DNA from 2 places in the Microbacterium phycohabitans genome. Region 2 is predicted to be linked to the other one. Evidence: predicted binding sites of a transcription regulator. Region 2 holds the regulator's gene; the other holds the start of a gene.
What was found. Region 2 encodes LexA, which represses DNA repair genes until DNA is damaged. Its sites were predicted from a motif close to TCGAACANNTGTTCGA; they were not measured.

Region 1 (4,418 bases), on a different contig from region 2:
ACAGTCCCCGGGCGTGATGAGCGGCGGCGTCGACCGCCTCGGGCTCGATGTGCACGCCCGCGACCCCGCTGCCGAAGATGCCCTGGGCGTCTTCGGCGAGCTGCCAGCGCACGCGGTCGACCACGCCGGCGGCGTCGAACGAACCGGGGTGCAGCCACACGCGCTCGCTGCGCTCGCCCCGTTCGCCGGTGAGGACGACACGCAGCTCGGTGCACACCAGGTCGTGCGCGCCGAGGCGAGCGATGAACTCCTCGGCCGCCACGCGCACGCCGAAGGCGATCTGGTCGGCCAGCTCGAGAGGGGGCTCGAAGGCGACGTCTCGGTGCAGCTCGGGCGGGGGTGTGCGCGGCTGCACCGGCTGCGAGTCGAGACCTCCCGCCAGGGCGTGCAGACGCACCCCCCGCTCGCCGAAGCGCTCCCGCACCCTCTCGACCGGGAGGCCCGCCAGCTCGCCCAGGGTGTGCACCCCCAAGCGCGAGAGGAGGCTGCCGAACTCGTCGTCGTCGAGGGTCGCGATCGACAGCGGCGCGAGGAAGGCTCCCGCCTCTCCCGGCGGAACGACGCGCACGGGCTCGTCGACACCGGCAGTACGCGCCGCCTGCTCGGCGGTGAAGACGCCGTCGGCCACGCTCGCCCGCACCCCGGCGAACCCGTCGTCGTCGAGCAGGCGGAGCAGCTTGCGCGCCGCCTCGAGCTCGCCCCCGTAATAGCGAGCCGGACCCCGGGCCCGTAAGGCGCACAGCCCCGGACGCACCACCTGCACCCCGGGGGCGTGCTCCTCGACGCGAGCGACGACGGGGGCGAAAGCGCGGGCATCGCGCACGGGGTCGGCGGGCACCACCTGCAGCCCGGGGCACAGGGCCTGCGCGTCGCGCCGCTTCTGCCCGCGTCGCACGCCCTGCGCGCGAGCCGCCCACGAGCACGCGACGACGACGTTGTTCGCGAACACCGCCACCGCGGCATCCGGCTTCGGAGGAGACACGGCCTCGCGCACGAACGCCGTGATCGGCCAGTCGGGGAACCACAGCACGAGACTGCGCGTCGGCGCCGCCATCAGCCCACCGCCCGCACGGGGTAGGCCTCGCGCTCGCGGGGCACGAGGCGCTCGGCGGGGGCGCCCAGCAGCTCGATCGAGCCATCGGCCGCGGGCAACAGCATGCGGGCGCGGCGGGCGTTCGGCGAGCGACGACTGCTGACCGACACCGTGAGCTCGCGACCGGCCAGGTAGCCGTGCCCCTGTCCGAGCCCGGTCCAGTGCGGGTCGGCCACGTCGATCACGGCCTCCGCCTGCGGCCACGCGCCCTGCACCAGCAGCACCGACCCCCGGTCGCGCAGTCGCGCCGCCAGCCGGGTGGTCTCGGCCCCTCCCCGCGCGGCCGGGGAACCGACGGGCGGACGCACGGCCACCACGGGGAGCACCTCGGTGATCGTCGCGGTCACCGCGAGCCAGCGCGGTCCGGGGTCGGGGATGAAGACGAGCCGGTCGAGATCGAGCCCGTACTTCTCGGCCGCCTCGGCCCCGAGCTCGGGCATGCCGATGACCCCGCACCACGCGCCGTCTTGCGAGGGACGCGCCATGAGGGCCAGCAGGAGGGATGCCGAGCGGGCGAGCGCGTACGCCGATCCCGAGCGCAGCCCCCCGCCGGGCAGCAGCGACGAGAACGCCGGATGCGTGGGCAGCACGGGGGCGTCCATGCGCCGCCCCTGCATGCGCTCGAGGCGATCGCGCAGCGCGGTGATGTCGGGTACGGCCTGTACCTGGTCTCTCACGATCGCCCTCACTCCCACAGGTTAGAACATGTGTTCTAGTGTCTCAATCCCTGTGGTCGAAGATACGATCGACCTCCGACATCGCCGGATCATCGGGCCCGTCGCGATGCATCAGCCGGGTCGGACCCGCCGCGTCGTATCCCTCACGACGGAACCCGCCGCAACGAACCCGTGTCCGCGGGAGCGTACCCTCTCGTCCCGACGACGCGCGCGTCAAGGATCGACGACAGACCCCGTCTTCCATAGAAGATGAACAGCGACGGAAGGTCCCCCCAATTGGTCGTCGAAACAACGATCCGCCGCGATGATCTGCGGCGGGATGCCAGGCGTCGTGATGTCTCGCGCACACGACGCCTCGCCCTGGTGCGCGTGATCGTCATCCTGTCGGCTGCGACGGGCCTGAACTACATCACATGGCGGTGGCTGGCGTCGGTCAACTGGGAGTCCTGGTGGATCGCGGTCCCCCTCGTGCTCGCCGAGACCTACAGTCTCATCGACTCGCTCCTCTTCGGCCTCGGCGCCTGGCGACTGCGCGAGCGGCACGATGCTCCCCCGCTGCAGCACGAGGTGACGGTCGACGTCCTCGTGACCACCTACAACGAGCCCCTCGATCTCGTCATGGAGACCGCACGCGCGGCCAAGGCGATCCGCTACCCCCACGAGACCTGGATCCTCGACGACGGCGACCGCCCCGAACTGCGCGCCCTCGCCGAGGCCGAGGGCATCGGCGTCATCACCCGTTCGGAGGCGTGGCGCAACAGGCCGCGTCACGCCAAGGCCGGCAACCTCAACAACGCCCTGATGGTGACCGAGGGCGAGTTCTTCCTCATCCTGGATGCCGACCAGATCCCGTCCCCCGACATCCTCGACCGCACGCTCGGCTGGTTCGAAGACGACCGCGTCGCCCTGGTCCAGACGCCGCAGTGGTTCACCAACGTCCCCGCGAGCGATCCGCTCGGCAGTCAGGCACCGCTGTTCTACGGACCCATCCAGCAGTCCAAGGACGGGTGGAACGCCGCCTTCTTCTGCGGCTCTAACGCCATCCTGCGCCGCGAGGCCCTCATGCAACTCGGCGTCTCGCGCTACGTCGGCGAGGTCACGCTCGCGGTCAACCGCGGCATCCGCTCCTCGCGTCGCGTGCTCGCCCGCGCGCGGCGCGAGCACGCGTCCGACGCCCGCATCGTGGCATCCCTCGATCGCGTCTCCCGCGCGCTCGACGACCTGAAGGCCGGGATCGCGCGCGGCGACGCCCTGGCCGACCTGACCTACGGGTTCCAGCGGCAGATCGTGGCGGTGCGCCGGGAACTCGCCGATCAGGACATCGCCGACGTGCGCGCCGAACTCGCCGAGCTGGCCGAGGTGACGGGCGACCCCGCCGCCCTCGCGGCGATCGACGACCTCGCTCTCGAAGCCCTCGGCGAGCGCAGCCTGTCGCCCCTGGCCGCGGTGGAGTCGGTCAGCATGCTCGTGGAGTCCTTCGACGTGGGACGCGAGGAAGAGGCGCAGGCCATCATGCCGCTGGCCACGATCTCGGTCACCGAGGACATGGCCACCTCGATGCGTCTGCACGGCCTGGGGTGGAAGTCGGTCTACCACGACGAGGTGCTCGCGAAGGGCCTCGCCCCGGAGGACCTCCCCACCATGCTCACCCAGCGCCTGCGCTGGGCGCAGGGCACGATGCAGGTCATGTTCCGCGAGAACCCGCTCGTGCAGAAGGGCATGAACTGGGGACAGCGTCTGATGTACTTCGGCACGATGTGGAGCTACCTGTCGGGGTTCGCCGCGATCGTGTACGTCGCCGCGCCGGTGCTGTACCTGTCATTTGGAGTCATGCCCGTCCAGGCGTGGAGCGTGGATTTCTTCGCCCGCTTCATCCCCTTCTTCGTCATCAACCAGGTGCTGTTCCTGGTGGTCGCCAACGGCCGACCGACCTGGAGGGGCGCGCAGTACTCGCTCGCCCTGTTCCCTGTGTGGATCCGCTCCGTCACGAGCGCGTTCGACAACGTCTACCGCGGTCGTTCGCTCGGGTTCTCGGTCACCCCGAAGACCCGCTCGGTCGAGAACCGCCCCCGCTGGGACCTCGTCAAGCCGCAGCTGTGGGTGATGGTCGCCCTCGTCGCCTCGCTCGGCGTCGTGGCCGTGCGGTACGCCGCGGGGCAGGCCGAGGGCATCGCTCCGCTGATCAACATCGCGTGGGTCCTCTACGACCTCGCCGTCTTCAGCATCATCGTCCGCGCGGTGCTGTACTCCGCCTCCGATCACCAACCGAAAGGTTACTGACATGCTCCAGGTCGACATCGATCCCCGTGCCGACGGGACGGTCGTGACGCCGCGCGGCCGTTTGACGATGGTCTCGGCGAAGTCGTTCCGCGAAACGGTCACCGCCGAGATCACCCGCGGCAAGGGCGGCATCGTGGTGGTGGACCTCTCGCAGACCGAGTTCGTCGACTCGTCGGGCCTCGGCGCGCTCGTGGCCTGCCTGAAGACCGCGCGCCAAGCGGGCGGCGACCTCCGCCTCGCGGCGCCGAGCGAGCAGGTCACGATGGTTCTCGGTCTCACCAACCTCGACCGGGTCCTGCGCCCGCGTCCGAGCGTCGACGAGGCCCTCCGTGACTGAGTCCGAAGCACGCCGCTCCCTCGACGCGGCC
Region 2 (4,418 bases):
TGCAGGATCAGCAGCGGCACGCGGAAGAGCTCGAGGCGCCCCAGGGGTGAGCGCTCGACGTATATCGCCTCGGCCTCGGGCAGGGGGCCGATGAGCCCGTCGAGATAGCGCGCCTCGAAATCGTGGGTGTCTTCGGCGAGAGCACGGGCGTCCCCGACGCCGTAGCGCGAGATACCCGCCGAGAAGACGTCGGTGCGGGTGACGGCGGCGAGCACCGTCCAGCCGCCGGCCGAGCCGCCCGCGATGGCGAGACGATCGGGGTCGGCGAGTCCCGCCTCGGCCAGGGCGGATGCCGCCGCGGCCACGTCGTCGACGTCGACCACGCCCCACTGGCCCTTCAGGCGGTCCCGATAGGCGCGACCGTAGCCCGTCGAACCGCCGTAGTTGACGTCGAGGACGCCGATTCCGCGGCTGGTGAAGAACGCCGTCTTGGCCGAGGGGGCGGGACCGACGTGCGAGGTGGGTCCGCCGTGGACGAGCACGACGTACGGGGGGCGCTCGCCCGCGACCGGAGCGACGTCGGGGTTGGTGGGGGCGTAGGCGAAGGCGTGCACCGGGCCGTGCGGGCCGTCGGTGGAGAGCGCGCGGGCGGTCGGCATCCACTCGTCACCCCACGATGCGGCGCCGCCCGTCACCAGGTCGACCAGGCCGGAATCGAGGTCGACGAGCCAGAGGCCCGACCGTCCGCCGGCATCGGAACCCGAGACGAGCACGCGCGCGCCCCGCACGTCGTCGACGGCGGCGCCGGCCACGACCGGGACGTCGAGGGGGCGGATGCCGCTCGGGGCGATCTCGACGATCTCGTCGGCGCCGTTCGTGCGCACGGCGACGACGCGCCCGTCGTCGGCCGCCCCGAACCACCGGGTTCCGAGAACCCACAGGCCGCCGCCGGTGTCGGCGTCGGCGGGCGCGAGGGGCTGCGCATCGCCGTCGAGCGGTCGGCGGAAGAGGTTCCACCGCCCGTCCGGGTCATCGGCGTAGAGCAGCTCGTCGTCCGCGATCCACACGGGTTGCAGAGGTGCGCGGTGCGAGCCGCCCGCGACGTCGTGGACGGAACCCGTCTCGAGGTCGACGACGCGCAGCACCGTGGCATCCCACGGCATGTCGGGGTGATCCCACGCGACCCAGGCCAGGCGGCGCCCGTCGGGGGAGAGGGCCGGTTGGGCGAGGAAGTCGCTGCCCTCGGCGAGGACCTCGGCCGGTCCGTCGAGCGGGATGCGCACGATCGCCCGGTCGGGCACGCGCGACGAGCCGTGGGTCTCGCGGACGGCGAGGAGCGCGCCGTGCTCCCAGCGCAGGCCGCCGTGGCGTACGGCGTCGTCGGCCGAAGTGAGGGGCCGTGCGGTCTCGCCCGGGCGGAGCGCGTAGACGCGCTGGTCGGTCTTCTCGACGTAGTAGAGCTCCCCGTCGTCGGACGCCGTCCAGGCGCCGCCGCCGTACTCGTGCACGGCCGATCGCGCGTTCGCGGGGGCGGGGAGCACCGTCTCGACGGAGCCGTCGCCGCGGCGACGCTTCACCGCGACGCGGCCGGCCTCGTGGGGGACGGACTCGCCCCACCACACCTCGTCGCCGACGAGTCGGGCCCCGTCGACGCGGGGCGAGGCCTGCGCGACCGACTCGGGGGTGATGGGCGAGGGCCAGGAACCGTACGGGAGGGTGTCAGCCATGAGTCCAGCCTAGGGACAGCCCCCGACACCGGCGGGCGGCGGCGTCGGTGCAGCGGTGCGACAGGCGGACCCCGCACCCGCGCGAGGTCGCGCGGGCGGGGTCAGGCCCCGACGATCCGCTTCTGCACGCCGAGAGCGCTCAGCCAGTCCCTGATGACCTGCCGTTGGCCGTCGTCGCACGTGTAGCCGTAGCCGAGGCGCACCTCCCGTGCGACGGTGCGGCGGATCAGACCGCGCGCAGCACGGCGACGATGCGGCCGAGCACGACGGCCTCGTCGCCCAGGATCGGCTCGAATGCGCTATTGCGGGGCAGCAGCCACGTGTGGCCGTCGCGGCGGCGGAACGTCTTCACGGTCGCCTCGCCGTCGAGCATCGCGGCGACGATCTCGCCGTTCTCGGCCGTGGCCTGGGAGCGCACGACCACCCAATCGCCGTCGCAGATCGCGGCGTCGATCATCGAGTCGCCCGACACCTTGAGCATGAACAGCTCGCCCTTGCCCACCAGCTGGCGGGGGAGGGGGAAGATCTCCTCCACCTGCTGATCGGCGGTGATGGGCACGCCCGCGGCGATGCGGCCGACGAGGGGCACGAGGGCGGCATCGCCCAGCGCGGGGGCCGTGTCGGCGGGGTTCTCGGCCGCGGCTCCGGGGAGGTCGATCAAGACCTCCATCGCCCGCGTCTTGCCGGGATCGCGCCGCAGGTAGCCGCTCAGCTCGAGCTGGTTGAGCTGGTGGGTCACGCTCGACAGCGACTTCAAGCCGACGGCGTCGCCGATCTCGCGCATGCTCGGCGGGTAGCCGTGCCGCGCGATCGACCGCTGGATGACCTCGAGGATGGCGAGCTGCTTGTCGCTGAGGTTCTTGCGTCGCCGAGTCTGCGGACGTTCGCGGCCGGCGGCGGTCGTCGCGTCGGTCATCTGTGCTCCCCTCGCGCCGCGGTCGATGCGGCGGAAATTCGAATGTCGGAGGTTGGTGATGAGGTCTCCGTGTCGAAACCGTATCCGGTCAACGAGCCGAAACACACGGAACGGCGCGCGTGTCGCGTTCGATCCGTCTGCGACATCCGCGGTCTTGACACATCGAAAGTATCGAAGATAGATTCGGAATATAGATTCGCACTCCCGCCCTCCCGGCCGAGGGCGGGGTGCGAATCTCTCCCCACCGAGGAGCACATCATGAGCAGCATCGCCATCACCGCACCGACCACCCGCCTGCGCATCACCGCTCGCGGCCGCCGCGTCCTCGCGTTCCTGGTCGCCCTTCCCCTCGCCATCGCCCTGGGGTTCGCCGTCGTCGGCGGGGGAGCCGCGCTCGCATCGAACGAGGCGGGAGCACCCGCGGGGTCGTTCACCGAGATCACCGTGATGAGCGGCGAGACCCTGTGGTCGATCGCCGAAGAGCTCGCGCCCGCGGCCGACCCGCGCGACGTGATCGCCCAGATCACGCGCCTCAACGCCCTGTCGGGCGGGTCCGTCACGGCCGGTCAGCGCATCGCGATCCCGGCCGAATACGCGCCGACGAACTGACCGCCCGAAAGCGATCGATGTCGGCGGTCGGCGTCGTCGGCCCGAGGCGTGAGCGTGAGCCGCCGAGGTCGTCGCCGCCTACGATGGGTGAGGTGAACGTACGCCTCGACGACCTCCCGCTTCGCGACGATCTCCGGGGCATGACGCCCTACGGGGCACCGCAGGCCGCGCTGCCCGTTGCACTGAACGTGAACGAGAACACGCATCCCGTTCCGTCCGAGGTCGCCGACGACATCCTGGATGCCGTGGCTCGAGCCCTTCGCGACGTCAACCGGTATCCCGACCGCGAGTTCACCACCCTCCGCGAGGCTTTCGCGCAGTACCTCGGCCACGGCCTGAATCCCGACCAGATCTGGGCGGCCAACGGATCGAACGAGGTCCTGCAGCACATCCTCCAGGCTTTCGGAGGGCCCGGCCGCAGCGCCATGGGCTTCGCGCCCACGTACTCCATGTACCCGATCCTCACCCGCGCCACCGGCGCGCGGTGGATCGCGGGGGAGCGGGAGCACGACTTCACGCTCTCCGCCGAGTCCGCGGCGGCGCAGGTCCGTGAGCAGCGCCCCGACATCGTCTTCCTCTGCGCCCCCAACAACCCCACGGGTACGCCCCTGCGCCTCGACGTCGTCGAGGCCGTCTACGACGCCTTCGACGGCGTCGTCATCGTCGACGAGGCGTACGAGGAGTTCGCCCCGCGCGACGAGCCCTCGGCGATCTCGCTCCTGCCCGGTCGCCCGCGCCTGGTCGTCTCTCGCACGATGAGCAAGGCGTTCGCGTTCGCGGGAGCCCGCGTGGGGTACCTCGCCGCCGATCCGGTGTTCGTCGACGCGCTCCGTCTGGTGCGCCTGCCGTACCACCTCAGCGCCCTCACACAGGCGGCCGCGACCGCGGCCCTCGCCCACGCCGACACGATGCTGTCGATGGTCGACGAGATCGTCGCGCAGCGCGACCGCATCTCGGCGACCGTCTCCGCTCTGGGCTACACGGCGCACGAGTCGTGGACCAACTTCGTCCTGTTCGGCGGGGTCGACGATCCCGCCGCGACGTGGAAGGCCCTCTACGACCGCGGCGTGCTGATCCGCGACGTCGGCATCGCACACCACCTCCGCGTCTCGGCCGGGACGGCCGACGAGACCACCGCCTTTCTCGACGCCCTCGCCTCGATAGGATCCCGAGCATGACCGCCCCCGCCACCCCCCGCACCGCCTCGATCACCCGCGAGACGAGCG

Region 1: imuA' (DnaE2-dependent mutagenesis accessory factor ImuA') is a predicted target of LexA. The motif match lies at 1,793-1,808, and genes of this name have one in related genera.

What each region holds. Positions count from the first base shown of each region.
Region 1 is NZ_JAWDIT010000004.1:280,847-285,264, reverse strand. It holds gene RWH44_RS12675 (DNA polymerase Y family protein) at 1-1,054, opposite strand, end outside; gene imuA' (DnaE2-dependent mutagenesis accessory factor ImuA') at 1,054-1,770, opposite strand; gene RWH44_RS12665 (glycosyltransferase family 2 protein) at 2,134-4,050, shown strand; gene RWH44_RS12660 (STAS domain-containing protein) at 4,052-4,387, shown strand; gene RWH44_RS12655 (ATP-binding protein) at 4,380-4,418, shown strand, end outside.
Region 2 is NZ_JAWDIT010000001.1:71,816-76,233, reverse strand. It holds gene RWH44_RS00385 (S9 family peptidase) at 1-1,667, opposite strand, end outside; gene lexA (transcriptional repressor LexA) at 1,894-2,583, opposite strand; gene RWH44_RS00375 (LysM peptidoglycan-binding domain-containing protein) at 2,842-3,192, shown strand; gene RWH44_RS00370 (histidinol-phosphate transaminase) at 3,276-4,370, shown strand; gene hisB (imidazoleglycerol-phosphate dehydratase HisB) at 4,367-4,418, shown strand, end outside.